Regions from separate parts of the Nocardiopsis sp. LDBS1602 genome, predicted to be linked through region 3. Evidence: riboswitches for the same ligand, from Rfam matches in the RefSeq annotation. Region 3 holds a riboswitch; each other region holds the start of a gene.
What was found. Region 3 has a riboswitch for cobalamin ahead of metE (5-methyltetrahydropteroyltriglutamate--homocysteine S-methyltransferase). Riboswitches for the same ligand answer to the same signal wherever they lie in the genome.
Positions count from the first base shown of each region.

Region 1 (10,457 bases), on a different contig from region 3:
GTCGTCGCTGGCCGGCCGGGTGGCTCGCCCCCGTCTGCCGGTGGGAAAGGTGCGGATCGGCGGCTTCGGCGGTGTGGCCGGACTGCGCGCGGCCCTGGTCGACTACGACGCGGTGGTGGACGCCACCCACCCCTTCGCCCTGGGCATGAGCGCGAACGCGGTGGCCGCCCACGACGGGCTTCCCCTGCTGCGATTGCAGCGTCCCGGCTGGGAGCCCGACCCGGCCTGGCATTACGTCGACACCCACGAGGAGGCCGCGGAGCGGGCGGCCGCGCTGGGGGCGCGTCCGTTCGTGACGGTCGGCCGACAGGAGCTGTCCAGGCTGGTCCCGGCCCTCGGCGACCGCGCGGTGCTGGCCCGGGTGGTGGACGTGCCGGAGCCCGCTCCCCCGGCGGCCTGGCGGGTGGTGACGAGCCGCGGTCCCTACACCCTGGACGGCGAACGCGCGCTGATGACCGGGCACCGGGCGGACGTTCTGATCACCAAGGACTCCGGCGGCACCTACACCTGGCCGAAGATGGCGGCGGCTCGGGAGCTGGACGTCCCCGTCGTGGTGGTGCGGCGTCCACCGGACCCGATCGGGGTCCCCACCGTCCACGACGTGGAGACCGCCTTCGCCTGGGTGATCGCGCTGGAGCGGGGCGACGACCTCGACCGGGCCGGGCCCGTCCATGGAACCCGCCCCGACGACACGGGCTCTCAGGCGCCGACGTAGGCCGCCAGGTGCTCGCCGGTGAGGGTGGAGCGCGCGGCGATCAGCTCGGCCGGGGTCCCCTCGAACACGACCCGGCCTCCCTCGTGTCCGGCGCCGGGGCCCAGGTCGATGATGTGGTCGGCGTGCGCCATGACCGCCTGGTGGTGTTCGACGACGATGACCGACTTCCCCGAGTCGACGAGCCGGTCCAGGAGGGCCAGCAGCTGTTCGACGTCGGCGAGGTGCAGGCCGGTCGTCGGCTCGTCCAGGACGTAGACGCCGCCCTTGTCGCCCATGTGGGTGGCGAGCTTGAGCCGTTGGCGTTCGCCTCCGGACAGGGTGGTGAGCGGCTGTCCCAGGTGCAGATAGCCGAGCCCGACGTCGGAGAGCCGGCCCAGGATCCGGTGGGCGGCGGGCAGTCTCGCCTCACCGGCGCCGAAGAACGTCTCGGCCTCGGCCACCGACATGGCGAGCACCTCGGCGATGTCGCGTCCACCGAAGCGGTGTTCCAGGACCGAGGCCTGGAACCGCCGCCCCTCGCACTCCTCGCAGGTGACGGTGGCACCGGCCATCATCACCAGGTCGGCGTAGATCACCCCGATCCCGCCGCAGTTGGGGCAGGCCCCCTCGGAGTTGGCGCTGAACAGTCCCGGCTTGACCCCGTTGGCCTTGGCGAACGCCTTGCGGATCGGGTCGAGGAGCCCGGTGTAGGTGGCCGGGTTGCTCCGTCGGGAACCGCGGATCGCGCCCTGGTCGATCGAGACCACGCCCGCGTCGGAGGAGATCGAGCCGTGCACCAGGGAGCTCTTGCCGGAGCCGGCCACGCCGGTGACCACGACGAGCGTCCCCAGCGGGATGTCGACGTCGACGTCGCGCAGGTTGTTGGCCTTCGCGCCGCGGATCGGCAGGACCCCGGTGGGCGTGCGCGTGCTCTCCTTGACCCGGACCCGGTCGTCGAAGTGGCGTCCGGTGAGGGTGCCGGAGGAGCGCAGTCCTTCGACGTCCCCCTCGAAACCGACGCTTCCGCCCTCCGTCCCGGCCCCGGGTCCGAGGTCGACGACGTGGTCGGCGATGGCGATCGTCTCGGGCTTGTGCTCCACGACCAGCACCGTGTTGCCCTTGTCCCGCAGGTTCAGCAGCAGTTCGTTCATCCGACCGATGTCGTGGGGGTGCAGGCCGATGGTGGGCTCGTCGAAGACGTAGGTGACGTCGGTGAGGGAGGAGCCCAGGTGTCGGATCATCTTGACGCGCTGGGCCTCGCCGCCCGACAGGGTGCCCGAGGGACGTTCCAGGGAAAGGTAGCCCAGGCCGATGTCCACGAACGAGTCGAGGGTCCGTCGCAGGGTGGTGAGCAGCGGCGCCACCGTGCCGCGCGCCTCGCCTCCTCCGGCCTCGGCGCTCTCCTCGATCCCGTCGAGCCCCCGGACCCAGTCGGCCAGATCGCTGATCTGCATCGCGCAGGCGTCGGCGATGTTCACCCCTCTGATCCGCGATGAGCGCGCCCTCTCGGTGAGGCGGGTCCCGTCGCAGTCGGGGCAGGTGGTGAAGGTGACGGCCTCGTCCACGAACGCCCGGATGTGCGGCTGCATCGCCTCCCGGTCCTTGGACAGGAACGACTTGCGGATCTTGGGGATCAGCCCCTCGTAGGTGAGGTTGACCCCGTCGATCTTGACCTTGACGGGCTCGTGGTGGAGGAGGTTCCACCTCTCCTTGTCGGTGAACTCGCGGATCGGTTTGTCCGGGTCGACCAGCCCCGACTCGGCGTAGAGACGCACGGTCCAGAAGCTGTCCGACTTCCATCCGGGGATGGTGAAGGCGCCCTCGGAGATCGCCTTGGTGTCGTCGTAGAGGCGCGAGAGGTCGATGTCGGAGACCGTGCCGCGGCCCTCACAGGTGACGCACATGCCGCCGGTCCGGCTGAAGGTCGCCTTGACCGCCTTCCTCGCCCCGCGCTCGACCGTGATGGCGCCGCTCGCCTTGACCGAGGGCACGTTGAAGGCGAACGCCCCGGGCGGGCCGACGTAGGGGGTTCCGAGCCGGCTGAAGAGGATGCGCAGCATGGCGTTGGCGTCGGTGGCGGTACCGACCGTGGAGCGGGGGTCGGAGCCCATCCTCTCCTGGTCGACGATGATCGCGGTCGTCAATCCGTCGAGCAGGTCCACGTCGGGCCGCTCCGTGCGCGGCATGAACCCCTGGACGAAGGTGCTGTAGGTCTCGTTGATCATCCGCTGCGACTCGGCGGCGATCGTGTCGAACACCAGCGAGCTCTTGCCCGATCCCGAGACCCCGGTGAACACCGTGAGTCTGCGCTTGGGCAGGTCGACGGCGACGTCCTTGAGGTTGTTCTCCCGCGCGCCCCGCACGCGGATCAGGTCGTGGCCGTCGGCGGCGTGTCCGGAACCGGTGCTCATCGTCTCTTCCATCCCCTGGACCTCCTCGACGTCCACACCGATCCGGGCGGGTCGCCTGTCCGGCCACACGGTCGCCGTTGCTCGACGCCCTCCTCGGCCACGCGCCACATCGTGACACAGGGCGAGGACAGAACGGGGTGAACGCGACCGGCCCGTCCCGGATCAGGCCGAAGGGGCGGTGTCCGGGACGAGGCCGGCCAGGGCGGCCGTCAAACGACGCGTGATCTCCGGCGGGCGTACCGCCACTCGGATCCAGGAGGGGTCCAGCCCCGGGAAGGTGTCGGCCCTGCGCGCCGCGATCCCCTGGGCGCGCAGGCGCGCGTGCGCCCCTTCCCCGGCCCGCACGAGGACGAACGGAGCCCGTGAGGGGACGAACCCCACCCCGGCCTCGCGCAGCCCGGCTTCGAGATGGGAGCGCCATCCGTCGAGTTCACGGGCGCGGCGCTCCGCCTCGGGGACCGCCTCCTCCGAGGTACAGGCGATCATGGCCGCGATCGCGGGGGTGGACACCGACCAGGGCGTGCTCGCCCGTTCCAGCCCGCGCACGGCCTCGGAGTCGCCGACGAGGTATCCGGCCCTGATCCCGGGGATCGACCAGTGTTTGGTGAGACTGCGCAACACCACCAGCCCTTCGAACCGCTCCTCGACCAGGCTCTCCGGCTCCCCCGGCACCGCGTCCATGAACGCCTCGTCGACGACGACCAATCGCCCGGGGCGGCAGAGTCGACGCAGGTCACGGGCGGGGTGGAGAACTCCGGTGGGGTTGGTGGGGTTGCCCACGACCACCAGGTCCGCGTCGTCGGGGACGGCGTCCGGGTCGAGGACGAAACCTCTCTCGGCCGGGCAGAGCACGCTCGTGACGGCGTGTCCGGCCTGTTCGAGCGCGGCGTGCGGTTCGGTGAACTGGGGGTGGACCACGACCGGCCGTCGCCAGGAACGGAGCCGCGCGATCAGGGTGAACGCCTCGGCCGCTCCGGCGGTGGGCAGCACCTCGTCGACCCCGCGCCCGTGACGACGGGCGATCGCGGCCCGGGCCGGTGCGGGGTCGGGGTAGGCGTCGATCTCGCGCAGGCTCTCGGCGAGGGCGCGGTCGAGCCACACGGGACGCCGCCCCGGATGGACGTTGACGGCGAGGTCCAGCATCCCCTCGCCCACCTCGACGTCACCGTGGTGGCGGAGCGGGTCGGCGACGGGTTCCGCCACCGCCTCCGCCTTCAGGGACACGAGGTCGGGTGCCGGGACGGAGGCGGGCGCGGGTGGCGGGGTCGCGCGCGCGGCGTCGGCCAGACGTGCCGCGAAACGCGGACGGCCGGCCCAGTGGAGGTGCAGGTAGGAGGCGTGCAGCGTGTCGGAGGCGAAGCCCTCCGGAGCTCCATCGACGACCCAGGCCGGGCGTTCGGCGCAGGCTCCGGGGCTCATGCGGGTGCGGTGGAACTCGTGACCGGTGGCGCTCTCGCCCGCGCGGGTGAGCAGCGTGTCTCCGGGCGCGGTCGCCACCGGATAGCGCAGGGTGAGCCGCTCCGTCATCCGGGCGTGCGCGGGAAGGACCCCGGCCATGGCCCTGTCATCGAGCGACCCGGCCAGGTACAGCATGCCGGCGCACTCGGCGACGGTGGGCACCCCGGAGCGGACGGCGTCGCGCAACTCGGTCAGCAGGGCCCGGTTGGCGGCGAGCCGACCCGCGTACACCTCGGGGAAGCCGCCGCCGAGGTAGAGGCCCCGGGTCCCGGCGGGCAGCGCGGTGTCCACGAGCGGATCGAAGGCCACGACCTCGCATCCGGCGGCGGTGAGCAACTCCTCCGTCTCCGGGTAGCGGAAGGTGAAGGCCCGGCCGCCGGCCACCGCGATCACCGGCCGCGGACCGTCGGCGGCGGCGATCCCCGGTTCGTCGGCGGGATCCCAGGGGCGGGCGTCCAGGGCCGGGGCGGAACGGGCCAGCTCCACCAGCGCGTCCAGGTCGACGTCGCGCGCGACGCGCTCGCCGAGCCGTTCGACGGCGCGGGCCGACTCGGCCCGTTCGGCCGCCGGGACCAGCCCCAGGTGGCGGGAGGGCGCGGCGATCTCCTCGTCGCGGGAGACCACCCCCAGGACAGGGATAGGCATGGCCCGGGCGATCTCGGCGACGTTGCGGGCCGACCCGGCCTTGTTCAAGATGACCCCGACGACCTCGACCGCGGGATCGTAGGCGACCATCCCCGCCACCAGGGCCCCCGCCGAACGCGACATGCGGGACACGTCCACGACCAGCACCACGGGGGTCGCGGTCAGGGCCGCCACGTGCGCGGAGGAGGCGAACCCGTCGGTGCCGATCCGTCCGTCGTGCAGCCCCATCACGCCTTCGACGACGGCGATGTCGGCGCCGCGCGCCCCGTGCAGGAGCAGCGGCGCCACCCGCTCCTCGCCCACCAGGTGGGGGTCGAGGTTGCGGCCGGGCCGTCCGGTGCCCAGGGCGTGGTAACCGGGATCGATGTAGTCGGGCCCGACCTTGTGCCCGCTCACCGTGTGACCGGCGGCCCGGAGCGCCGCCATCAGCCCGGTCGCGATCGTGGTCTTGCCCTGCCCCGTCATGGGCGCGGCGATCATCAACCGGGGCGGGGCGGTCCCCTCCGGGCGGAGGGGGGACGTCACCATTCGATCCCTCGTTGGCCCTTCCGGCCGGCGTCCATCGGGTGCTTGACCTTGGTCATCTCGGTGACCAGATCGGCGGCCTCCAGTAGACGCGGGTCGGCCCGACGGCCGGTGATCACCACGTGCTGGCGTCCGGGACGGCTCTCCAGGGCGGCGACGACGTCCTCGACGTCGACCCACCCCCAGGCGATCGGGTAGGTGAACTCGTCGAGGATGAGCAGGTCGTGCGTCTGCTCGGTGAGCCTGCGCTTGATCTCCTCCCACCCCTGCGCGGCGGCGGCCGCGTGGTCCTCGGCCCCGTCGCGGTGGCGGATCCAGGACCAGCCGGAGCCCATCTTGTGCCATTCGACCGGGCCGCCCTCGCCGGTCTCCTCGTGGAGCCGGCCCAGGCGTTCCAGGACGGTCTGCTCGCCGATGCGCCACTTCGCCGACTTGACGAACTGGAACACCCCGATCCGCCAGCCCTGGTTCCAGCCGCGCAGGGCCAGACCGAACGCGGCCGTCGACTTGCCCTTGCCGTCACCGGTGTGGACGGCCAGGAGCGGAAGGTTGCGGCGTTGGCGTGTGGTGAGTCCGTCGTCGGGGACGACGGACGGCTGTCCCTGGGGCATCAGGCGGCCCTTTCTCGTACGGCGTCGCTCAGGGCGTCGGCGTCGACCTCGCCGACGGGCAGATGGTCGGCGTCCAGGCGGGCGGCGAGGGTGGCGGCCAGCCCCAGACGCAGGGGGCCGGACTCGCTGTCCACCACGACCGTGGTGACCCCGAGGCCGGCGACGTGGTCGGCGGCGTCCAGGGCACGACCGACGGCGCCCCGTCCCCCGGTGGCCCGGCCGTCGGTGACCACGACCAGGAGCGGACGCAGGCGCGCGTCGCGCAGGCGTTCCCGTCGGACCACCCGGGCAGCCTCCAGCAGCCCCTCGGCGAGCGGGGTGCGGCCGCCGGCGGGCATCTCGTCGAGACGGACGGCGGCCACGTCCACCGAACGGGTGGGCGGCAGCGTGAGTTCGGCCGTGCTCCCCCGGAAGGTGATCAGGCCGACCTTGTCGCGTCTGCGGTAGGCGTCCAGCAGGAGCGAGAGGATCGCGGTCTTGACCTCGGTCATGCGTTTGCGCGCGGCCATGGAGCCGGAGGCGTCGACACAGAACAGGACCAGGTTGCTCTCCCGGCCCTCCCGGATCGCGACGCGCAGGTCCTCCGGACGCAGCCGGATCCGCTCCCCCTCGCCCGGTCGTGAGGCGGCGGCCCGCACGGTCTCCACCAGGTGGAGCGAGGAGCCCCGGCCCGGGCCGGGGCGGGAGGCGCCGACCCGGCGGCCCCGGGTTCCGATGGCGCGGCTGCGTCGACCGTCGGCGCCCTCTCCGGTCCCCCGCACGGTGAACGTACGGGGGCGGTAGGGGGCGGCCGCCTTGGCCGTGGGGAGCGGGGCGGCGGACGGCCGGGACTCGGAGTCGGGGCGATCCTCGCCCACGGGTTCTTGCGGAGCGGGCTCCGGGATCGTCTCCGGCTCCGGGCCGGTCTCCTCACCGATCGGTCCGTCGGCCGGGCCCTCGGTGGGTTCGGGGCCTTCGGCGTCCGGTGCGCCGTCGCCCTCGGGCGGGGTGTCGACGGGGTCGTCGCCGCCGTCCGGGCCCGAGGGTTCCGGCGGATCGGGCGGGAGCTCCTCCTCGCCCAGGACCCGGTCGAGGAGCTCCTCGTCCAGCCCCGGGGCGTCGAAGGGGTTGCGCCTGCGCCGGTGCGGCAGGGCGAGGGTGGCGGCGCGGCGGATGTCGGCGCGGGTCACCTCGGTCCGCCCCTCCCAGGCGGCGTGCGCGACCGCCGTGCGGGCGGTGACGATGTCGGCGCGCAGACCGTCGACCTCGAAGGCGGCGCACACCTCGGCGATCTTGAGCAGCGCCGCCTCGGACAGCCGGACCCGGTCCAGGGCGTCGCGCGCCTCGGCGATACGCGCGGACAGGGCCCGCTCGGTCTCACGGTAGCGCTCGGCGAAGCCGGCCGGGTCGGTGTCGTAGGCCATCCGGCGTCGGACCACCTCGGCGCGGGCACGGGGCTCGGTCGGCGCGGCGATCTCCACGGTGAGCCCGAAGCGGTCGAGGAGCTGCGGGCGCAGCTCGCCCTCCTCCGGGTTCATCGTGCCGATGAGCAGGAAGCGGGCCGTGTGCTCCACGGAGAAGCCGTCGCGTTCGACGGTCACCCGGCCGGTGGCCGCCGCGTCCAGCAGGAGGTCGACCAGGTGGTCGTGGAGGAGGTTGACCTCGTCGACGTAGAGCAGCCCGCGGTGGGCTCGGGCCAGTAGTCCGGGTTCGTAGGCGACCTGTCCTCGGGTGAGCGCCTGCTCCAGGTGCAGGGAGCCCAGGACCCGGTCCTCGGTGGCGCCGACGGGGAGTTCGACCAGCCGGACCGGCCGGCTCTCCACCGGGGTCTCGGGGCCGAAGGGACCATCGGGCGAGTGCTGTCCGGGGTCGGCCGGATCCACGGAGAAGCGGTCCCCGCAATGGACGTCGATGGGCGGCAGCAGGGAGGCCAGCGCCCGCACCGCGGTGGACTTGGCGGTGCCCTTCTCGCCGCGGACCAGGACGCCGCCGATCTCCGGCGAGACGCTGGTCAGGACCAGGGAGAGTCCGAGGTCGTCGAGGGGTTCGGTGTCGCAACCGACGATCGCGGAGAAGGGAAAGTGCGAAGACCGCAATGGCATGTGAGGCTCCCGCTCGTTTCGCCATACGTCATGGGCGGGCGCGAGGCCGGTCTTCGGACTTGCCGGGTCCTCCTCACGGAGGCTCGGTTCACCGCAGCGGGCCTGTGCCGGAATCTCACCGGGCTTCCCAGATTCTCCCCTCCCGCCGTCACCACCGTTTCCGATGGCCGGGCGGGCAGGGGCACCTCGCGCCTGTTGCCCGCCACGATAGCGTCAGGGCCATGAAGGACGACACGCGCCCTCCCCGTCGGGCGCCCGGCCGGGCCCTGCCGGGCGAGACGCCCCTCCCCGCCGAAGGGGTCGGGATCACCGTCGTCGGTGTCGGGGCCGACGGCTGGTCCGGGCTGCCCGAACGCCTGCGCACGCTGGTTCTGGAGGCGGAGGTGGTGCTGGGCGGCCACCGGCACCTGTCCATGCTTCCGGAGACGCCCGGGCAACGCCGCGAGCCCTGGCCCTCCCCGCTCCGTGAGGGGCTGCCCGACCTGTTGGCCTCCCTCGACGGGGCCCGTACGGTGGCGCTCGCCTCCGGAGACCCGTTGGTGTCGGGGATCGGCACCACCCTGATCGACGCGCTGGGTCCCGAGACCGTACGTCTGGAACCGGCCGTCTCCTCCGTCGCCCTGGCCCGCGCCCGTATGGGGTGGCCCGCCGAACGGTGCGCCGTGGTGAGCCTCGTCGGCCGGGACCCCCGCCCGCTTCTGCGCAGACTCGCGCCGGGACGTCGTGTCCTGGTGCTCTCCTCCGACGCGGGCACGCCCGCGACGGTCGCCGGGATGCTGGTCGGCGCCGGGTACGGAGAGAGCCGGATGACGGTCCTGGGCGACCTGGGCGCGCCCTCGGAGTCACGGTTGGAGGGCACGGCCGAAGGATGGGCGTCCATCCCCGTCGAGAAGGTCTCCGCCCTGCACGTGCTCGCCCTCGAACTCGCCGGACCGGTCGGGTACGGCCTGGTCACCGGACTTCCCGATGACGCCTTCGAACACGACGGCCAGCTCACCAAACGGGACCTGCGCGCCTCGGCCCTGGCCCGATTGGCGCCCTCGCCCGGACAGCACCTGTGGGACGTGGGCGCGGGGGCCGGATCGATCGGCATCGAGTGGATGCGCGCCCACCCGACCTGCTCGGCCGACGCCGTGGAGGCGAACGCCGACCGGGCGGCGCGGATCGAACGCAACGCCGGACGGCTGGGGGTCCCCGGTCTCCGGGTGGTCACCGGCCGGGCCCCGGAGGCGCTGGGCGATCTCGCCGGGCCCGACGCGGTGTTCGTCGGCGGTGGCGCGACCCGGCCGGGCGTACTCGACGCCTGCCTGGACGCCCTGTCGCCGGGCGGCCGGCTCGTGGTGCACGGCGTGACCCTGGAGACCGAGGCCCTGCTCGCGGACGCCCGCCGTCGTCACGGCGGAGAGCTCACCCGGATCCAGGTCGAGACCGCCGCGCCCGTCGGCACCTTCACCGGGTGGACGCCCGCGCGCACGGTCACCCAGTGGGCTCTGACGGTCGACCCTTGACCCTGGGGCGGCACGGATCGTAGAGGTGGGACTCCCCTCCCCCGCGCGGGTCCAGGGCCCGGCCCACGAGGATCACGGCCGCCTGCCGGAGTCCGGCCCCCTCCACCAGGTCGGCGATGTCGGCGACCGTGCCGCGCAGCACCGACACGTCCGGATGGCCGACCTTGTGCACCACGATCACCGGGCAGTCGTCGCCGTACTCGGGGGCGATCTCGACCATCAGTTCCCGGACGCGGCGGATCGCCAGGTGCAGGACCAGGGTGGCCCGCGTCCGGGCGAACGCGGACAGGCTCTCGGTGTCCGGCATCGCCGTCGAACGGGCCCGGGTCCGGGTCAGCACCACCGACTGGGCCACCAGCGGCACGGTCAGCTCCCGGCCGACCAGGGCCGAGGCGGCCGCGTAGGCGGGCACCCCCGGGGTGACGTCCCAGGGGACGCCGTGGGCGTCGAGTCGGCGGGTCTGCTCGGACAACGCGGAGTACAGCGACGGGTCGCCCGAGGTGAGCCGCACGACCTCGCGGTCC
Region 1 is NZ_JAYLVW010000004.1:298,693-309,149, forward strand. Features, by position in the region: gene U9J66_RS16520 (cobalt-precorrin-6A reductase) at 1-715, shown strand, start outside; gene U9J66_RS16525 (ATP-binding cassette domain-containing protein) at 700-3,117, opposite strand; gene U9J66_RS16530 (cobyrinate a,c-diamide synthase) at 3,268-5,736, opposite strand; gene cobO (cob(I)yrinic acid a,c-diamide adenosyltransferase) at 5,730-6,344, opposite strand; gene U9J66_RS16540 (VWA domain-containing protein) at 6,344-8,419, opposite strand; cobalamin riboswitch at 8,453-8,591, opposite strand; gene cbiE (precorrin-6y C5,15-methyltransferase (decarboxylating) subunit CbiE) at 8,647-9,933, shown strand; gene U9J66_RS16550 (cobalt-precorrin-4/precorrin-4 C(11)-methyltransferase) at 9,902-10,457, opposite strand, start outside.
Region 1: it holds a riboswitch for cobalamin, as region 3 does, so the genes downstream of both, U9J66_RS16540 (VWA domain-containing protein) here and metE (5-methyltetrahydropteroyltriglutamate--homocysteine S-methyltransferase) in region 3, are expected to answer to the same signal.

Region 2 (10,457 bases), on a different contig from region 3:
ATGGTCGGTGGCGCCGGTGGTCACCGGGTAGGTGAGCCGCTCCTCGATCGCCCCCTCGGGGATCAGGTCGGCGGCGATCCGGCGGGCGTTGGACCCTCGCCCGGAGGCCGCGTGGTAGGCGACGACGTCGGCCTCACCGATGAGGCGGGCCGCTTTGAGGGTGATCAGTTCGGGGTCTCCCGGACCCACACCGACACCTCGAAGACGTCCGGTCACTCTTCCTCCTTGGCCAGGGCGTTGAGGGCCGAGGCGGTCATCGCCGATCCTCCCCGACGGCCGAGCGCGACCACGTGGGGGACGTCGATCCCATGCCGTTCGGCCAGCTCGGTGAGGGCCTGCTTGGACTCGGCGGCGCCGATGAACCCGACCGGGCAGCCGATGATCGCGCTCGGCCTCGGGGCCCCGTCGATCAACATCTCCATCAGGTGGAACAGGGCCGTGGGGGCGTTGCCGACGGCGACGACCGCGCCCTCCAACATCGGTTCCCACAGGGAGACCGCGGCCGCGCTGCGGGTGGTGCCCCACTCTCGGGCCAGGGCCGGCACGCGGGGGTCTCCGAGGAGGCAGAGCACCTCGTTGTCGGCCGGTAGCCGGCTCCTGGTCACCCCGGTCGCGACCATGGTGGCGTCGCACAGGATAGGCGCGCCGGCCCGCAGCGCCGCACGCGCGGCGGACACCAGACCGGTATGGACGACCAGGTCCTCGGCCAGGTCGACCTGACCGGTGCCGTGGATCATGCGCACCGCGAGCCGTTCGGCGTCGGCGGGCAGGTGGTCGAGCCGGGCCTCGCTCCGGATGGTCGCGAACGAGTCGACGTAGATCGCGGGTCCGTCGTCGATGTAGTCGTAGCGTCTGGGCGGGCGTTTCGGGGTGGTCACCGTGTCCCTCCGGGGATGAGGACGCCACGCCGGGGCGTGACGACGAGTGCGTCGTGGCCGGCCGCGCGGGCCTCCTCCACGAGTTCCGTGATCGCGGCACGGTCCAGCCCCTCCTCTGGCACGGCCACGTGGCGGCCGCCGTCCGGGAGCGGGCCGTGCGGCAGGGGTGGTGCCGGGTCCGGCAGGCGGGGGTCCGGCCGGGCCGGTTCGGCCAGGGGGGAGGAGAGCTCGGTGACGTGCCAGGGCGCCGTGGGACCGGAGCCACGCCGTTCGAGGAAGGTCTCGGCGAGTCGGATCAGCGTCCCGGCGGCCTCGTCGAGGGGGACCGTCGCGCCCGGGTGTTCGCCGACCCGGAGCTGGGCCGACCGGTCGTCGAGGGCGGTCAGGCCCAGGTCACAGGTGCGGTCGAGCAGGTCACCGCGGCCGTCGTCCAGGACGAAGAGGAAACGGCCCGGAAGGGAGGCCAGACGAGGGTTCGCGCACAGCAGCCGGTCCAGTTCGGCCGCGACCGGCCGTAGGTCGGCCCGCCCTCCCGACGTGCCCGTGCACGGGGAGACCATCACGTTGCGGACCAGTTCGTGGGTGCGCGAGGGCAGGAGTCCGGTCGCCTCCAGGGAACGGAGCGCCTCGGGGTCCAGCCTCCCCTCCCGTCCGGGCAGGGCGCGCAGTTGGAGGTTGGCCCGACCGGTGACGTGGACCCGCCCGTCGCCGTACTCCTCGGCCACCGAGGACAGGGCGGTGAGCGCCGGAGCGGGTACGCGGCCTCCGATGAGGCGGAGTCTGACCAGGAGGCCGTCGTCGGCGGGCCAGGGGCGCAGGGCTCCGGGGCAGCGGTCGTGCCGGGTTCGGGGCACGGCGGTCGGGGACATGCGGGTCCTTCGATCAGGGGCCCGTTCGCGAGGCCCGCGGGAACCTGGCGGACCGTCACCGCCAGCGCCAGCAGGTCTTCGGACTCGGGGTCGACCGGTGCGGAACGCCTTCCCGGGCTCCCCGCCCAGTGGCCGTCCCGGGACCTCGGTCCCGGAACACGTCCGCCCGTCACCCTCACCGCTGCGCGTCAGTCCCGGATTCGCACCGGGTTCCCTGCTCCATGAGGTGGAGTTCGACTGGCCAGACGAGATTACCGTGTCCGGTTCGAGCGGATCGTCCCGGGGCCGCGGGGACCCTGCCTCGAGGGCCGGGAGACGTGATCAGGAGAGCGGTGGGCACGGCGAAGGGGACCCCACAGGGCCGGCACGCCCATGGAGGGCGCCCTGGGGATCGAGGGAGGGGGCTCTCAGGAGACGCGCGCCTCGGAGCAGGAGCCGCACAGGCCCCAGTAGACGACCTCGGCCTCGTCGATCTCGAACCCGTGGTCGTCGGAGGCGGTGAGGCAGGGAGCGTGGCCGACGCTACAGTCGACGTCGGCGATGGCGCCGCAGGAACGGCAGACGACGTGGTGGTGGTTGTCCCCCACCCGCGTCTCGTAGCGGGACACCGTGCCCTGCGGTTGGATGCGGCGCAGCAGACCCACGCCTGTCAGGGCCTTGAGGACGTCGTAGACGGCCTGGCTGGACACGGCGCCGATCTCTTCGCGCACGACGCGGATGATCGAATCGGTGTCCGCGTGCGGGTGGGCGTGCACGGCGGAGAGGACGGCCAGTCTGGGACCGGTCACCCGGAGCGCGGACTCGCGCAACATCCGCTCGAAGTCCGAGGGGGTCGGCATACTCGTTGGACCTTCCGTCTTTTCTGGATCAACTCAAATAATGTGATCGTTCCATTCTAATGGGGCGAGAGTTCCGCCGGGCCTGCCCACACCCCTGTCACCGTGATCGACGTCGGCGGCGGCGCGCGGATCACCCGACCCTCGAGCGCACCCTATGCCCGATCGTTCTCCCGATCCGGCCCGGATCATGCGCGTGGCCCGGCTTTCCGAACATCCGGACCCCGCACGCCATTCCCTCGGGGCCCTCGAACCCACCGGCGGAGAGGGCCGCGCCCGGGGGCGGATCTCACATTCACCGACCCCGGACATGCGACCGCCACCGGCCCCGGAAGCCTCGGGGACGGTGGCGGCGCGGTGGTCGCGAGGGTCAGTCCGTGCCGGACTCCATCGCGGCGTGGTCGAGCCACTCGGCGTCGTCGACCTCGCCGCGAGAGGCGATCTCCTGGGCGCCGCCCTCGGGCATGGCGCCGATGAGACCGGTCGAGGCCGCCTGGGCGGCGCCGATCGAGGTCGGGTGCTCGCTGCCGACCATGCCGAGCCGGGAGTAGTCCTCCAGCTTGGCGCGGGAGTCGGCGATGTCGAGGTTGCGCATGGTGAGCTGGCCGATGCGGTCGCCCGGACCGAAGGCGGAGTCCTCGGTGCGCTCCATGGACAGCTTGTCCGGGTGGTAGCTGAACGAGGGGCCCGTGGTGTCGAGGATCGAGTAGTCCTCGCCCCGACGCAGCCGCAGGGTGACCTCGCCGGTGACGGCGGTGCCCACCCAGCGCTGGAGCGACTCGCGCACCATCAGGGCCTGCGGCTCCAGCCAGCGCCCCTCGTACATGAGCCGGCCGAGACGCCGACCGTCGTTGTGGTAGCTGGCGAGGGTGTCCTCGTTGTGGATGGCGTTGACCAGCCGCTCGTAGGCGGCGTGCAGCAGCGCCATGCCCGGGGCCTCGTAGATGCCGCGGCTCTTGGCCTCGATGATGCGGTTCTCGATCTGGTCGGACATGCCCAGACCGTGGCGGCCGCCGATGGCGTTGGCCTCCAGGACCAGGTCGACCGAGGAGGCGAAGGTCTTGCCGTTGATCGTGACCGGCCGGCCCTGCTCGAAGCCGATGGTGACGTCCTCGGGGACGATCTCGACCTCGGGGTCCCAGAAGCGCACGCCCATGATCGGGTCGACGAGCTCGATGCCGGTGTCCAGGTGCTCCAGGGCCTTGGCCTCGTGGGTGGCGCCCCAGATGTTGGCGTCCGTGGAGTAGGCCTTCTCCGTGCTGTCCCGGTAGGGCAGGTCGCGCTCGGCCAGCCACTCCGACATCTCCTTGCGGCCGCCCAGCTCGTTGACGAAGTCGGCGTCGAGCCACGGCTTGTAGATACGCAGGGAGGGGTTGGCGAGCAGACCGTAGCGGTAGAACCGCTCGATGTCGTTGCCCTTGTAGGTGGAGCCGTCGCCCCAGATCTGGACCCCGTCCTCCAGCATGGCGCGGACCAGCAGGGTGCCGGTGACGGCGCGGCCGAGGGGGGTGGTGTTGAAGTAGGGCCGTCCACCGGAACGGATGTGGAAGGCACCGCAGGCCAAGGCGGCCAACCCCTCCTCGACCAGGGCGGCGCGACCGTCGACCAGGCGGGCGATCTCCGCGCCGTAGTCGGAGGCGCGGCCGGGCACCGACTCGATGTCGGGCTCGTCGTACTGGCCGATGTGAGCGGTGTAGGTGCACGGGACGGCACCCTTCTCGCGCATCCACGCGACCGCGACCGAGGTGTCGAGGCCTCCGGAGAAGGCGATTCCGACGCGCTCGCCGGCGGGAAGGGAAGTGAGTACCTTGGACATGACAATAAGCATGCACCCTTATGAATGAACATGCAATTCGGATCGGCGCGCGATCCTGTGACCCTCGTCATCCCACCACCCCCGACCTGCGGGTACCACCCTCCGAAACCGGGCCGCCCGGTTCGACCGGACCCCCTTCCTCCGCTCCCCGGCGACGACCACGACCCCGCGCCCCGGCCACCGTCCCATCACGGCTCCGACCAGAACGACGAGGGGGTGTTGACGCGGGGGGAGGCGCGGTATATCGCTGTCACACGGTGGGTCCGCGCACGGCAGGGGCGGGTGACGGACCCCGACGCCCCCTCCCCGCCCCGGGAGCCGCATGATCGTCATCGGTGTGTCCTCCGGCACCTCGGCGGACGGGATCGACGTCGCCGCCGCCCGGTTCGCCCTGGACGGCGACCTGATCCGGTTGACCCCGCTGGGCCACCTCGACCACCCCTACCCCGACGGTCTGCGGCGGGAGCTCCGTTCGGCCCTGCCTCCGGCGTCGACCACCCTGGAGACGGTCTGCCGGCTCGACACCCTGATAGGGCGCGAGTTCGGCAGGGCCGCGCTGGCCGGCATGGAGGCCTTCACCGAGGGCCGGGCCGACCTGATCTCCTCGCACGGGCAGACGCTCTTCCACTGGGCCGAGGGGCCCACCGTGCACGGCACCCTCCAGATGGGCGGACCCGCCTGGATCGCCGAGGCCACCGGGGTCCCCGTGCTCTCGGACCCGCGCACCGCCGACGTCGCCGCGGGCGGCCAGGGCGCCCCGCTGGCCGCCGTCCTGGACACCCTGCTGTTGGGCGAGCGGAACGAGGCCACCGCCGCGCTCAACCTCGGCGGGATCGCCAACGTGACCGTCGTACGCCCGGGGCGAGACCCCCTGGCCTTCGACACCGGCCCCGCCAACACCCTGCTCGACTCCGCCATGCGGCTGATCACCGACGGGGCGATCGACCTCGACGTCGACGGGCGGCTCGCCCGCTCCGGCGCCCCCGTCCCCGAACTCCTGGACCACCTGCTGGCCGAGCCCTACTACCGACAGGCCCCGCCCAAGTCGACCGGTCCGGAGCTATTCGGGCCCGACCACCTGGAGGCGGCCCTGCGCGCGACGGGCCGCCCCGACGACGGCGACCTGCTCGCCACCCTGGTCGAGCTCACCGCCGTCACCGTCGCCGACGCCCTGCGCCCCCACGGGGTCGTCGAGGTGCTGGCCTCCGGAGGTGGCACCCGCAACCCGGCCCTGATGGATCGGCTCGCCGCCCGGCTCGGACCGGCCCGGCTGGACACCGTCGACGCCCTGGGGTTGGACGGCGACGCCAAGGAGGCCTACCTGTTCGCCCTGATCGGCTTCCTGAGCGCGCACGGACTCCCCGCCGCACTCCCCGCGTGCACCGGGGCCCGCCATTCCGCCATCGCGGGCTCCTTCACCCCGGGATCCGGGCCGCTCCGGCTCCCCGAACCGGCCGATCGGCCCCCGCGACTCCTACGCGTCGAACCGGCCCCCTGATCCGGGTCGCCGACCTTCACGGGACCTCGGACCCGGCCCCCGTCCCCGGAGCCCACCGCCCGCCCCGTCGACCCTCCGGAGGAACCGCCCGGTGCAGACCATCGACATCGTCGTCATCGTCCTCTATCTGCTGTGCTCGGCCTGGTTGGGGCTGAGGCTGTCCGGTCGCCAACGCGACATCAAGGACTACTTCATCGGAGATCGGCGGCTGCCCTGGTGGGCCGTGTGCCTCTCCGTGGTGGCCACCGAGACCAGCGCGCTCACCGTGATCAGCGTTCCCGGGATCGCCTACCTGGGCGACGTCACCTTCCTCCAGGTCGCCGTGGGCTACCTGGTCGGCCGGATCGTGGTCGCCTTCCTGCTGCTGCCCCGCTACTACCGGGGCGAGATGACCACCGCCTACGCCTACCTGGGGCTGCGGTTCGGTCGAGGCATGCAGGCCACCGCCTCGGTCACCTTCCTGTTCACCCGGCTGCTCGCCGACGGGGTGCGCCTGTTCGCCGCCGCCATCCCGATGAAGATCGTCCTGGACTCGTTCGGTCTCGGCGTCTCCTACTTCGCGATCGTCGCGGTGATGGGCGCCGTGACCATCCTGTACACGCTGGTCGGCGGGATCCGCGCGGTGGTGTGGGTGGACGTGCTCCAGATGGGTCTCTACGTCCTCGGCGGGATCGTGGCCCTGGTGGTCATCGCCGTGAACCTGGACGTGAACTTCCTGTCGGTCGCGGCGGAGGAGGGCAAGACCCGGTTCCTCGACCTCACCTCCGACCCCGTCTCCTCCCCCTACGCGACGGTCACCGCCGTCCTGGGCGGGGCCCTGCTGTCGACCGCGTCGCACGGGGCCGACCAGATCATCGTGCAGCGGCTTCTGGGCTGTCGCAGCCTGCGCGACGCGCAGAAGGCCGTGATCGTCAGCGGGGTCGTGGTGTTCGCCCAGTTCGCGCTGTTCCTGACCGTGGGGCTGGCGCTCTACTCCTACTTCGAGCGGGCCACGATCGAACGGCTCGGGATGGGCACCTCCGACGAGCTCTTCCCGGTGTTCATCGCCGAAGGGCTTCCCCCCGGTCTGTCCGGGCTGTTGTTGGCCGGGATCATCGCCGCCGCGATGAGCACCCTGTCGTCGTCCCTGTCGGCGCTGTCGTCCTCCTCCATGTCCGACCTGTACCAGCGGTTCTCGCGCCGGACGCTCTCGGACGGCGAGGCCCTGCGCCTGAGCCGACTGTTCACCCTGGGCTGGGGTCTGGTGTTCATCGTCGCCGCCGCGATGTTCACCGGCACCGACAACCCGGTGGTCGAACTGGGGCTGTCGGTCGCCAGCATCACCTACGGAGGGTTGCTGGGGGCGTTCTTCCTGGGCTTGTGGGTGCGCCGGGCCCGCCAGGCCGACGCCGCCGTCGCCTTCACGGTGGCCGTGGCGACCATGGCCTGGCTGTTCCTGTTCGCCCCGGGATTGGTCGGGTTCACCTGGTACACGGCGATCGGCAGCGCCATCACCGTGGGTCTGGGCGCCCTGCTGTCCCTGCGCCATCGGGACGAGGCCCCGGAGATCGAGACGGCGGAACGCCCCTCCCCACTGGAGGAGGAGCGCCCCTGAGCCGCGGTCCGGGACGGGGCCACGACGGTCCCGTCCCGGACGGCGCGGATCATTCGTACTCGGTGCCGCCCTTGCGGGTGAGGTAGGCGTCGGAGACGAACTTGGCGATCGCGCGACCGCCCAGCTCCTTCGAGAACCGTTCCCTGGCCGGTCGGACCACGAGGCCCTCACGGATGTTCAGGGCGCGCCCGCTCCAGGTCTCGGCGCCCGAGGCCGCCGCGATCAGCAGGGCCTCGTCGTAGGGGCCCTCGTGGAGCACGGGGACCGCGGGCAGCCCCACCTCGGCGAGGAGACCGCCCAGGTCGGCGGAGTCGACCCAGACACGTCGACCGTCCACGTCCAGAGCGACGTCGAACACGGCGTACCCCGGCGCCTCCTCGGTCCGACCGGTCTCTCCGTAGCCCAGGTCCTGGACACCTGAGCCGAAGACCTCACCGAACACGCCGACCCTGCGGGCTCCGAAGCGCTCGGCCAGGGCGCGGGCGGCCTTGCCGACCTCGGCGGCGCGGACCGCCCTCCAGTACAGGTTCCCGTCGTCGGGGGCCAGGGCGAGGTTCTTGCCACCGTGTCCCTTCGAGGAGACGAACTCCTCGCCGCTCTCGGCCAGCAGCGTGTAGAGGCAGGCGGTGCCGTGGATCTTCTCGGTGGCGACGACCGGCTCGCCCGACTCGAAGACGCCCGGGTAGCGCTTGACGTTCTCGATCTCGATCCACCGGAGGAGATCCGGGGCGGCCACGACGTCGCCGCTCAGGTGCACGGGCACCTCCGGGACCCACTTGGTGATCCCGAGTTCGGCGGAGAGGTCGGTGCCGGCCTCGTGCTCGGCCGCCAGGTCGCGGTCGGCGAGCGCGGCGGGACGGCAGACGATGCCCTGGGAGAGTTCGCCTCGGAGCCGGATGGCCTTGACCCGGTTCCGTTTCGACCCCGCGAGCCGTCCGGTCAGACCGATCTCCTCGATGAGGTCCTCGGGCAGGAGGGCCCCCTCGGGGATGTAGACGGCCCAGTCGCCCGTCCGGTAGGCGCCCTTGGCCACGACCGCGTGGAAGAGCCCGACCTTCGCCAGCTCCAGGGCGTCGGCGTCGGGGTGCGGCAGGATCGTGAGTCGTTCGGCGGTGACCCGGAGGGTGGACATGAAAGGACTCCTGGGGGGAGGTGTCGATGCGGATGGTGTCCCGGCCACTATCACGGAGGACGTGCCGGGATCACAACGTCTTTTCCATCCCTACCGGACCGCTGTGACGATCAGGGGAAGCGTCGGGGGCCTGCGCCGTCCCGCCCGAGCACGTCGTCCGGGTTGGAGTAGGGGCAGGAGACCAGGGACAGACAGCCGCAGCCGATGCAGTCGGAGAACCGGTCGCGCAGGGCGGTCATCTCCTCGATACGCCCGGACAGGTCGTCGTACCACTCGCGGGAGATCCGGGCCCAGTCGCGTTTGGTGGGCAGCCCCTCGTCGGGGAGACCGTCGAGGGCCTCCTTGATGCGCTCCAGGGACATCCCCAGACGTTGGGCCGTTCGGATGAACGCGATGATCCGCAGCGTGTCCCGGCGGTACTCACGACGGTTTCCCGCCGTACGCCTGCTGTCGATCAGCCCGAGGCTCTCGTAGTAGTGCAGCGTCGAGACCGCCACGCCCGCGCGCTCGGCGATCTGGCCGGGCTTGAGCCAGGTGATCTCCGGGTCCAACGGCGGCACGGTCCACCTCCTCGTCCTGGGCGGTCCGATGTTCTCGGACCGTGCTTGACATCAAGTCCACTTGACGTAGTGGACTCTACGCGACGGCGGTCCGGACGGCGGGGCGCCGATCGATCGAGGAGTGGACGATGACACCGACCGTCTGGGCCGACGTGAGATGCCCCTGGTGCTGGATGGGGCACCGCTCCCTGGCCGCGGCCTTGGAGCGAAGGGACCGGAGGGAACCGGTGGTGCGGGCGAGCTATCTCCTCGACCCCCACGGGGAGGGACACCCGGGGCGGACGGTGCGCGAAGTGGCCCTGGCCTCCTGGGGAATGGACGAGGACGGCTGGCGGGCCATGCGGGACCGGGTGGAGACCGCCGGCCGCGCGTTCGGCCTGAGGATTCGGATGGACGGGGTCCCCGCCATCGATTCCCGGCCCGCGCACCGGCTGCTGAAGCTCGCCCAAGCGCGCGGCGTGGACCCCGAACACGCCTGGGACCTGGCCTTCTCCGCCCTTCTCGAGCACAACCGCGACCTCGGAGACCCCGAGGTCCTGCGCGACCTGGCGGTCGAGATGGGTCTCACCGCCGAGGACACCGACCCCCTGTGGTCGTCCACCGCGTTCGCCGCCGAGGTCGACGCCGACCATCGGGCCGCCATCGAGGCGGGGGTGCGGGCGGTACCGACCTTCGCCGTGGGCGACCGGACGCTGAGCGGGGCCCGGAGCGTGGACGAACTGGTGGAACTGCTGCGGGTCGGCGCCGAGGAGGTCGGCCGATGAGCGAGGGCGCCGAGCGTATGGAGGACACCACGATGCGGGCCGCCCTGATCGACGCCTTCGGCCCGGCGGAGGCGTTGGAGATCAGACGGATCCCCCGCCCCCTGCCAGGGCCGGACGAGGTGACGGTCCGGGTCAGGACCGCCGGGGTCCAGTTGACCGACGCCGCGATCCGGGCTGGCTGGACCCCGCCCGGGGCGCGGATCGACTTCCCGCAGACCCTGGGGAACGAGTTCGCCGGGATCGTGGTCGACGTCGGCTCCGAGGTGGGCGACCTGCGGGTGGGCGACGAGGTCGCCGGTTTCCGTGTACTGGGCTGTTACGCGGACTTCGTCGCGGTGCCCGCCACGCAGGTGGTGCGCAAGCCCGCGACCGTCCCCTGGGAGACGGCGGGCGCGCTGTCCGCCTCGGGCCAGACCGCGCACACGGCGCTCGAACTCCTGGACGTCCGTGAGGGGGAGACGCTCGTCGTCCACGGCGCGGCGGGCGGCGTCGGTTCGATGGCGGTCCAGT
Region 2 is NZ_JAYLVW010000004.1:310,660-321,116, forward strand. Features, by position in the region: gene U9J66_RS16555 (precorrin-2 C(20)-methyltransferase) at 1-216, opposite strand, end outside; gene U9J66_RS16560 (precorrin-8X methylmutase) at 213-878, opposite strand; gene U9J66_RS16565 (nitrite reductase) at 875-1,747, opposite strand; cobalamin riboswitch at 1,800-2,003, opposite strand; gene U9J66_RS16570 (Fur family transcriptional regulator) at 2,155-2,586, opposite strand; gene argG (argininosuccinate synthase) at 2,954-4,399, opposite strand; gene U9J66_RS16580 (anhydro-N-acetylmuramic acid kinase) at 4,722-5,897, shown strand; gene U9J66_RS16585 (sodium:solute symporter) at 5,989-7,491, shown strand; gene U9J66_RS16590 (RNA ligase (ATP)) at 7,541-8,623, opposite strand; gene soxR (redox-sensitive transcriptional activator SoxR) at 8,734-9,183, opposite strand; gene U9J66_RS16600 (DsbA family oxidoreductase) at 9,312-9,947, shown strand; gene U9J66_RS16605 (NADP-dependent oxidoreductase) at 9,944-10,457, shown strand, end outside.
Region 2: it holds a riboswitch for cobalamin, as region 3 does, so the genes downstream of both, U9J66_RS16565 (nitrite reductase) here and metE (5-methyltetrahydropteroyltriglutamate--homocysteine S-methyltransferase) in region 3, are expected to answer to the same signal.

Region 3 (10,457 bases):
ACGCGCCGAGGCGACCGAGGAAGGTCGAGGCCCGCCCACACGGCGACGGCCGCGACACCGGTCCGGGAGATGACGAGAAGCAGCGCCCACGGCGTCCTGTGCCCGTGAGGGCGCCCGCGGGCACGAGGAGCGACCACACCGTGCAGTCCGACGATCTGAACAGAGTGGACGACTACGTCGACTTCTGGGCGCCCGACCCCACCGACGCCACCTGGCGGGAGACCCTCGCCGATGGCGCCCGTGCGCTTCTCTCCGGCCCGTTCCCGGGCCGAGCCCGGGTGATCGCTCTGGTCACCGCGCTCTTGGCCGCCACCGCCCTGCCCGCCCCCGCGACCGCCGCGCCGCTTCCGCCCCGCGAGCCGGAGAGCATGGGCTCCCTGGAGGAGCGGGCCGAGGCCCTCACCGAGGAGTACAACGGCGAGCTCCGCGACATGGAGCAGGTCATGGAGGAGGCCGAGCGCGCCCAGAGCCGGGCCGACGCCACCAACGAGGCGGTCGAGGAGGTCCGCGCCCAGGTGCGCGCCCTCGCGGTGGCCACCTACACCAGCAGCGGCATCGACCCGTCGATGTCGCTGTTCGTGGACACCGAACCCGACGAGGTCATCGACCGCGCGGTCGTCATCGACTACCTGTCCAGCAGCAATCAGGACCGGATCGACCAGCTCGACCAGGCCCTGTCCCGGGACCAGGTCGCCAGGGAGAACGCCGAGGAGCGACTGGCCGAGGCCGAGGCCGACATGGACGAGCTGGAGGACCGGCGCATGGAGGTGCGCCGGCTCATCGCCGACCACCCCGAGCAGCCCATGCGGCCCCCGGACAACATCACCCCGCGCACCGAGCAGATGCGCGACGTGATCATTCAGGAGTTCGGCCGCGGCGACGACGTCGGCGGCGTGGGCTGCTACCGCGCGGTGGGCGGCTGGGTCGTGGGCGAGCACCCCAAGGGGCGCGCCTGTGACTTCATGGTGGACGCCAACGGCCGCAAGCCCCCGGCGGACCAGGAACAGCGAGGCTGGGACATCGCCCACTGGGCCCAGGACAACGCCGAGGACCTGGGGATCATGTACATCATCTACCGCCAGCAGATCTGGGACATCCGTCGTGGTGACGAGGGCTGGCGCGCGATGTCGGACCGTGGCAACAACACCGAGAACCACTTCGACCACGTGCACATCTCGATGTTCTGATCCGGAGCGGGACGAACCCCGTTCCGGGCCTCGTCTTTATCCCCGAAAGGACACGAATGTCCAGAAGGGGAGATCACGATAAGGCCTCACCTCGGGTGATTCTCCGCTCGGCCGGCACGAAATGGTGACGATTCACCCCACTATCGTCGATCCGACCTGCCTTTCGTCCCTCTACGCAGCTAGGATGCTTGACGTCCCGACTCTTCGACGGGCACGGAACGTTTCTCCTCCGGCCCCGACCACGATGCACGGCGAACCCCGTTCTCCCATCGGGACATCCACTCACGACGCAGGGAACTCCCGCTCCCCGTCGTCCGCCCTCGCCCGCGGATCGACGGTGGTCCCGGGCCGTCCTCCCCACGATTCCCCGTGCCGTCACCCGACCGGCCATCCGCCGAAGGTCGCCACGGGAAACTCGTGAGAACCCACCATTGCGCACGCGCATCCCAGACAACACGGTCAGCACTTCACCGGGCGAGGGGAGCCATGAGCGAAAACGGACCTTACAACCAGCCACCGCAGAACCCCTATGGTGGCGGGGACGGCACCGGAGGCCAGCCGCCCTACGGGCCCGGCACCGGCGGTCAGCCCGGCTACGGTCAGGCCCCCTACCCGGGCGGCCCGGGTCAGGACCCGGGCATGTACGCGGGCGCTCCGGGTCAGGACCAGGGCATGTACGCGGGCGGTCAGCCGCCCTACGGAGGTCCCGGTGGACCCGGTGGACCGGGCGGCCCCATGGGTCCGGGCGCCCCTGGCCCCTACCCGCCGCCTCCCCAGCCCCCCAAGAGCGGCGGCAAGGCCGGCCTCTGGGTGGTCATCGGCGGCGGCGTGATCATCGTGGTCCTCGTGATCGCCGTGATCATCATGCTCGTCACCCGCGGTGGCGGTGACGACCAGGTCGTCACCCCCGACCCCACCACCGAGGCCCCCGTCGAGACCGACGAACCGGCCGAGGAGCCCGTCGCCGGTGGCGAGGGCCCCTCCGGCGAGCCGCCCTACGCGCTGCCCCAGGAGCCCTGCGAGGCCTACACCGACCAGGTCATGAGCGACTTCCTGCTCAGCTCCGACCCGGGCAAGAGCGTGTCCGACAACTCGGCCACCTGCTCCACCATCGGTGACTCCCCCGAGGGCAACCCCGACGACGCCTACGGTTCCCTGAACCTGTCGTACTCGGTGCCCTACAGCGGTTCGGACTCCATCGAGGCCGCCACCAGCGAGTTCCAGAGCAGCGTCGACTACTACACCGGTGGTAACGACGACTACTACCCGGCGGACAGCATCACCGAGGACAAGGCCCTCGACGGTCTGGGCGACGAGGCCCACCTCGTGATCACCGAGTACGACTACCTCGGCGACCTCATCCCCGTGGCCGTCCTGATGGTGCGTACCGCGAACGTCAACATCGAGCTGACCTACCAGATCAATGGTCTGTCGGTCGACCCCGAGGACCTCTCCATGCCCGACAACGCCGAGGACATCATGACCTCTGCTGCGGCCGAGGCCCTCGCCATCGTCGGTTCCTGAGGACCCGACCGGACGTTCCCTCGCGGAACGACCACGAGAAGGGGCCGCGACCTCGTGTCGCGGCCCCTTCGCCGTACCCGGGTCCGTGCCGTCGGGCGAGCCCCCGACGACACGGACCGGATCAGGCCTCGGCGAGGTCCGCGCGCACCCTACGGGCCGCCTCGACCATGTTGCGCAGCGCCTGTTCCGCCTCGGCGTAGCCGCGCGTCTTCAGCCCGCAGTCCGGGTTGACCCACAGGTTCGCGGCCTCCACGTGCGACACGGCCAGCCGCAACGACGCCTCGATCTCCTCCACCGAGGGCACCCTCGGGGAGTGGATGTCGTACACGCCCGGGCCGATCCCGCGCTTGTAGCCCCGCCGCCCCAGGGCCTCCACCAGTTCCATGCGCGATCGGGCCGCCTCGACACTGGTGACGTCGGCGTCCAGCGCCTCGATCCCGCCCACGATCCGGTTGAACTCCGAGTAGCACATGTGGGTGTGGATCGTCGTGCTCGGAGCGACCCCCGAGGTGGCCAGGCGGAAGGAGGCCACCGCCCAGTCCAGGTACTCCTCACGCCGTTCCTCCCGCAACGGGAGCAGCTCCCGCAGGGCCGCCTCGTCCACCTGGATGTGGCGGATCCCCGCCCTCTCCAGATCGGCGACCTCGTCCCGCAGGGCCAGACCCACCTGACGGGCGGTCTCCGCGAGCGGCTGGTCGGTACGCACGAACGACCAGGCCAGCATGGTGACCGGACCGGTCAGCATGCCCTTCACCGGCTTCTCGGTGCGCGACTGGGCGTAGGTGATCCACTCGACCGTCATCGGCTCGGGACGCGAGACGTCTCCGAACAGGATCGGGGGTCGGACACAGCGCGTCCCGTAGGACTGCACCCAACCGTTCTCGGTGGTCGCGTAGCCCTCCAGTCGCTCCGCGAAGTACTGGACCATGTCGTTGCGCTCGGGCTCGCCGTGGACGAGGACGTCCAGGCCGATGTCCTCTTGAAGCGCGATCACACGGTCGATCTCCGCGCGGAGGATGCGGTGGTACTCCTCCGTCGACAGTTCGCCACGACGGTGGGCGGCACGGGACCGGCGCAGCTCCGAGGTCTGCGGAAAGGAACCGATGGTGGTCGTGGCGAGCGTGACCCGGTCGGGTCCTCCCCTGTCCTCGGGACGCTCGTAGGCGTCCGGCCCCAGCGCGTCGAGGCGGGCCCGGACACGGGCGTCGGTGAAGGCCGGGTTGCGCGGTGTGGAGGCCCCCGTGTCGACGGCCTCGCCCTCGGAGAGGATCCGACCGAGCAGGGCCACCTCTCCGGCCTTCTGCACGGCGAAGGCCAGGGCCTCACGCAGCTCCGGCGCCAGGGAGGTCTCCGCGTCCAGGTCGATGGGCACGTGCAGCAGCGAGCAGGAGGTGCTCACCGAGAGCTCGTCCGTCAGGGCCAGAAGGGTGCCCAGCCGACCGATCGCCGAGGACAGGTCGGTACGCCAGACGTTACGACCGTCCACGACACCCGCGACCAACCGTGTGGAGCCCAGACCGGAGACGGCCGCCAGGTCCTCGAACCCCTCCCCGTCGGTGACCAGGTCGAGGCCGACCGCCTCCACCCGGGACTCCTTGAGCACCCGTAGCGCCGCCGGACCGATCGAACCGAAGTAGGTGGACACCAGGAGGGAGGGACGTTCCTCCGCCTCTCCCAGCCGCCTGTAGGAGCGCTCCAAGTACCCGACGGCGGCACGACCCTCGTCCGTGGCCAGGATCGGCTCGTCGAGCTGGACCTCGGTGGCGCCCGCCGCCGCGAGATCGGCCAGCAGCCGGACGTAGGCGTCCAAGAGTTGGTCGAGCAGCTCGATGGGCTCCCACCCCTCGGGGGCGTCGTCGGCGACCTTGGCCGAGAGAAGGAAGGTCAACGGACCGAGCAGCACGGGCCGGGTCCGAAAGCCCGCGTCCAGGGCCTCACGGAACTCCGCGACGGGTTTGTCGTCGACCAGACGCGGCCGGGTGCTCGGCGAGAGCTCGGGGACCAGATAGTGGTAGTTGGTGTCGAACCACTTGGTCATCTCCAACGGAGGCGCCCCCTGGACGCCCCGGGCCAGGGCGAAGTAGCGGCGGAGCCGCTCGTCCCGCTCCTCCGCCCGCGCCGGAGAGGGAAGACGGGAGGGCACGAGGTCGAACATGACCGCCGTGTCCAGGACGTGGTCGTAGTAGGAGAACGTGTTGGACGGGATGTCGTCCACACCCGCCTCGCGCAGCCGGGTGTAGGCGTCCCGACGGAGGCCGGCGGCGACGTCGTCGAGCTCCCGGGCGGTGGTGGCGCCCTTCCAGTAGGACTCGATGGCGCGTTTGAGTTCACGGCGGGGACCGATACGCGGGTAGCCGTGCACCGTGGAGCGCACGGACGGTCCGGAGGCCGTCGGAGTGGTGGACATGAAAGCTTCTCTCCCTCGTCGAAAGCCGGGCACCGATCCCGGAGAGGGGAGAGAACGCGAGGAGCACGGATGAGCCGAAGGACACACCCGTCTCGCGACCTCGGCCCTCCCTCGGGGCACGGGACCACCGGCGACACGGACGCGTCACCGGGCGGAGGCAGGTCTTCGGACTCGTGGGCACCTTCGACGAGACGTCGATCCGCCTACCGGCCGTCGCTTCCCGGGTCCGACCCGTCGGGTCGAAGCACCAGTGCCTTTGACGACTTTCGTTCCCACTCACCGCTGCGGGGCAGTCCCGGACTCACACCGGGTTCCCTCTTTCGACACACTCCGACGTCCGCGGAACGGACTCCGATTACTCGGTGGAGTGTGTACCTTCCACAGCTGGGAGTATAGGGAGATCCCCCTCCGCCCCTGTACCCGGCGTACCCCCTTCCTCCGAGCACGAGGGCGAACCCCTGCCCTGTGCACGGCATCACACCCGTTATCAGCGTTGCGTGGAAGAGGCATGCCCCCGCTCTCCCGCGGACGTTCGTCTGACGATGAACGTGGAGAACCCCCAGGTGAAGCAGCAAGACCGTCCGACCATGACCCCCGATCATCCCGTCCTCACGGTCGCGATCGCGTTGGTGGTGCTCGTGGGACTGCTGTCCATGGCGACCCGACCACCGGGCCCGAACGGCATGAGCCCGAGCACCGACGACGCCACGACGGTGTCGGCGGAGGAGGACCTTCCCCCCGCCGAGGAGGTGGACGGGCTGACCGACGTCCGCGCGGACGCGCTCCCCGGCCTCGAGGAGACCTCCATCTCCTATGAGGGCGGCGGTGAGGTCACCGTCGCCTATCCGGTCATCCCCAACGCCGACCCGCTGTCCGACTTCCTGGACCGCACGCTCACCGAACGCGCCTCCGCGTTCGAGGCGGCCGAGCCCGGGGCCCGTTCGATGACCGGCGAGTGGCGACTGACGGCGGCACGCGACGGGATCGTGGGCGTACGCGTCACCACGACCGAGACCGACTCCGAGGAGACCCGCGAGGATCACAGCATCTACTGGTACGAGACCGGTGACGGTGTGGTCCGCGGCTCCAGCTCCCTCCTGGCCGGCCAGGCCGAACTGGAGGAGTTCAACGAGCTGGTACGCGAGGCCGTCTCCGACACCGCCGCGGTGACCTCCTCCCTGTACCCGATCGACGCCCTCTACGACTCGGTCGGTTTCTCCTCCGAAGGCGACCTGGTCGTGGAGTTCGACGACGGACAGATCGCCCCCGTCTCGGAGGGGCGTCTGCACGCCGTGATCGACCGTGACGAGGCCGAGGGGCTGCTGTCGGAGTTCGGTCTGCGTGCACGCGACGCCGCCACCACCGGCGTGGACGAGTTCACCGTGGAGACCGCTCCGGAGGCCGACAAGGACGGCTCCGTGGAGGCGGCGCCCGGGGTGATGTCCCCGCGCGACGACTCCGTCGACTGTTCCGACCCCGAGGTGCGCTGTGTCGCTCTGACCTACGACGACGGCCCCGGCGGGCGCACTCCCGAGCTGTTGGACATGCTCGCCGCCCACGACGCCAAGGCGACGTTCTTCGTCACAGGCCTCCCCGTCAGGGAGCACCCCTGGACGGTGCGTCGTGCCTACGCCGAGGGTCACGAGATCGCCAACCACACCCTGGACCACCCCGATCTGGCCACGATCGGCGCCGGCGCCGTGCGGTCCAACCTGGAGACCACCCAGGCCCTGGTCCAGCGCGAGACCGGCCACACGATGAACCTGATGCGGCCGCCCTACGGCTCCCGCAACGGCACGGTCGACCAGGTCACCGAGGAGCTCGGTCTGGCGCAGATCCTGTGGGGCGTGGACACCAACGACTGGAAGGACCGGAAGGCCGGCGTGGTCTCCGAGAGGGCCCTGGACGGGGCCTCCGACGGGGCCATCATCCTGATGCACGACATCCACGACACCACGATCGACGCGTCCCGCAAGATCATCCGTGAGCTGGACGAACGCGGCTACACCATGGTCACCGTGTCCCAGCTCCTGGGTACCACCGAACCGGGACAGGTCTACGTGGACGGGACGGATCTGTAGAACCCCGGCTTCGGTCGGTGGGGAGGTTTCCCCCGCCGACCGGGGCGGGGAGGACTGACCTCGGTAGAGCGGAAGGACCACCGACGAGGATCGGTGTCCACATGTGGACAGTGCCCCGGGCGCCGGGGCGCTGTCCCCTATGTTGCTCCCAGCGAGCGCGGGAGAGCATCCGCCGAAGGGACGAGGGAGTCGGGTCGTGTCATCGAACTCAGTCGTACCGGATCAGGCCCCGCCCCGGCCTCACGAGGGTCGGACGATCCGGGTCCGCGCCGGGACGGCCCTGGTGGCTCTGTCCCTGGCCCTGACGGCCTGCGGGGAACAGGCCGTCGGACTGTCCGGGAACGAGCGGATGGCGGTGCTCCAGGACGGTTCCGGTGAGGGGATCTCCGAATGGACCGCCTCCGCCGAGGACTACGACGACCATCCCCACATCCCCGATCCGGACGTGGCCGTCGACGTGACCCTCCCCGTCTTCCCGACCGCCGACGCGTTCACCGAGGCGCTCAAGGAACGCGTCGACGAAGAGGTCGCCGACTTTCGCGCGGGGACCCGGGACCCGGTGAGCCTGGGCGTCGACTGGGAGCTGGTGGCCGCGGGCGAAGGCGTCCTCGGGGTGCGGCTGGTGCGCTCCGAAGAGGACATGCACGGCATGCGCGAGGGCTACTCCACCCACTGGTACGACGCCACCGCGGGCCGCTCCGCCCACTCCACCGAGCTCTTGGCCGGACAGGAGGCCCTCGACGAGCTCGACGCGATCGTCGGAGACGAGTTGGCCGACGACGAGGAGGTCGACGGCGACACCCTGTACCCGGTGCTGCGGACCTACGACTCGATCGGCTTCAACGAGAACGGCGACCTGGTCGTGGAGTTCGACGATGGACACCTCTCCCCCGTGATCGAGGGCCACGTGCCCTCCACCGAGTTCGGACGCAAGGTCGTGATCGTCGACCACGAGACCGCCGCACCTCTCCTGTCCGACCTGGGAGAGCGGGCCCGGCAGGCCTCCATGACCGAGAACGCCGACCTGGAACCGGCCGAGTTCGAGGAGGACGACGACGAGGAGGCCCCTCCGCCCGTCCCCGGGGTCTTCGACGCCCGGCTCCCCGACGTGGACTGTGAGGACGACGAGGTCCGCTGTGTCGCGCTCACCTTCGACGACGGGCCGGTGGCCGCCACCTCGGACCTGCTGGACCTGCTCGCGGCCGAGAAGGTCACCGCCTCGTTCTTCCTCAACGGGAGCCCCGTCCTGACCCGCCCCGGTCCACTACGCAGGGCCTACTCCGAGGGTCACGAGATCGCCAGCCACGGCGACCTGCACGAGCACATGAACCGTATGGACGCCGAGGAGCTGCCCTCCCAGGTCGCCTCGGTGAGCGCGATGGTCCGCCGCCAGACCGGACACACGGTGGAGCTGTTCCGGCCGCCGTTCGGGGCCACCGACGACGACGTGCACCGGGAGATCTCCGATCAGGGCATGGTCGAGACCCTGTGGACGGTGGACAGCGAGGACTGGGAGGGGCTGACGAGCGACGAGATCGTGGACCGGGTCGTCGACCTGGTCGAACCCGGCGGCGTCGTCCTGATGCACGATCCCCAGGAGGCCACGTTGGACGCGGTCCCCGAGATCATCCGGCTGCTGCGGGACGAGGGCTACGAGTTCGTCCCCGCGAGCCAGGCGATGGGCTTCCCCGAACCCCCGCACGTCTTCCCCGAGGACTGGGACGGCAACTGGTAGCGGGGGCGGACCATGGCGAAGGGCCGGTGGGAGTTCTCCCACCGGCCCTTCGTCGTACACGTGTCAGCCCGCGGTCGCGGTGTCGCCGACCACCTTCAGGGCCGGCGCGGGGGCGTCGACGCCGATGGCCTCCTCGATCGACCGGTAGCCGGCGGAACGCACCAACCGGGCCAGGCCCCGGTGGATCCGGCGCGGCCACAGCGGTCCGCCGTAGATCAGCCCCGTGTAGCCCTGCACCAGGGTGGCGCCCGCACGGATCCGGGCCCAGGCGTCCTCGGGGGTCTCGATGCCGCCGACCGCGATCAGGGTGACCCGGTCACCGACCTTGGCGCGCAGACGGCGCAGGACCTCCAGCGAACGCCGCTTGAGCGGGGCTCCGGACAGACCGCCGCCACCGGCCGCCTCCACCTGCTCGGCCGAGCTCTCCAGGCCCTCACGGGAGATGGTGGTGTTGGTGGCGATGATCCCGTCCAGCCCCTCGGCCAGCGCGAAGTCGGCGACGGCGTCGACGTCCTCGTCGGCCAGATCGGGCGCGATCTTCACCAGGAGGGGAAGGTCGGAGCGGCCGGCCTCGGCCAGCGACTCGCGCACCGCGCCGACCAGCGGACGCAGACGCTCCACGCCCTGGAGGTTACGCAGACCCGGGGTGTTGGGCGAGCTGACGTTGATGACCATGTAGTCGGCGTAGGGGGCCAGCCGCAGCGCGCTGAGCGCGTAGTCGGCGGGCGCCTCCTCCTCCGGGGTCACCTTGGTCTTGCCGATGTTCACCCCGACCACGGGGCCCTCACGGTCGCGGTCGTGGTGCAGACGCTCGGCGACCAGCGCCGAACCCTCGTTGTTGAAGCCCATCCGGTTGACGATCGCGCGATCCGCGACCAGCCGGGCCAGACGCGGCCTGGGGTTGCCGGGCTGGGGGTGGGCGGTGACGGTTCCCACCTCCACGAAGCCGAAGCCGAGCGCGGCCAGGCCCCGAGGGCTCTCCGCGTTCTTGTCGAACCCGGCGGCCAGGCCGAGCGGGCCGGGGAACTCGCGCCCCAGCGCGTGCACGGTCAGTTCCGGCTCACGCGGGCCCAGGACCCGGGTCATGGCCTCGGAGACCCCCGGTACTGCGGTCACGCCGCGCAACGCGGCGAAGCTCAGTTTGTGCACCTTCTCCGCGTCCATGTGACGCAGCACCGAGCTGAAGAGGATCTGGTAGAACACGGTCATCCGTTTCCGTCACCCTCGCGTTCCGCGAGGAAGCGTTCGAGTTCCGCGCCGAGTTCGTCGGCGGTGGGCAGGCCCTCCTCGTCCGTGCCGAACGACCTCGAGTCCCCCTCGCTCTCGGCACGGGAGGAGACGATGTCGTCGTACTGACGCTCCAGGTTGGCGACCACCCGCTGGATCTCCTCCGAGGCGGCCACCTGCTCGGCGATCTCCACGTCGGCGGCCCGGGCCGTCTCCTCCATGTCGTCGGTGGGGATCGCCAGCCCGGTGGCGGCCGTCAGATAGCCGATCGCGGCGATGGCCGCGCGCGGGTACTG
Region 3 is NZ_JAYLVW010000001.1:1,549,882-1,560,338, forward strand. Features, by position in the region: gene U9J66_RS07085 (coiled-coil domain-containing protein) at 141-1,187, shown strand; gene U9J66_RS07090 (DUF3558 domain-containing protein) at 1,674-2,711, shown strand; gene metE (5-methyltetrahydropteroyltriglutamate--homocysteine S-methyltransferase) at 2,833-5,118, opposite strand; cobalamin riboswitch at 5,258-5,472, opposite strand; gene U9J66_RS07100 (polysaccharide deacetylase family protein) at 5,661-7,199, shown strand; gene U9J66_RS07105 (polysaccharide deacetylase family protein) at 7,483-8,934, shown strand; gene U9J66_RS07110 (quinone-dependent dihydroorotate dehydrogenase) at 8,998-10,143, opposite strand; gene U9J66_RS07115 (proteasome assembly chaperone family protein) at 10,140-10,457, opposite strand, start outside.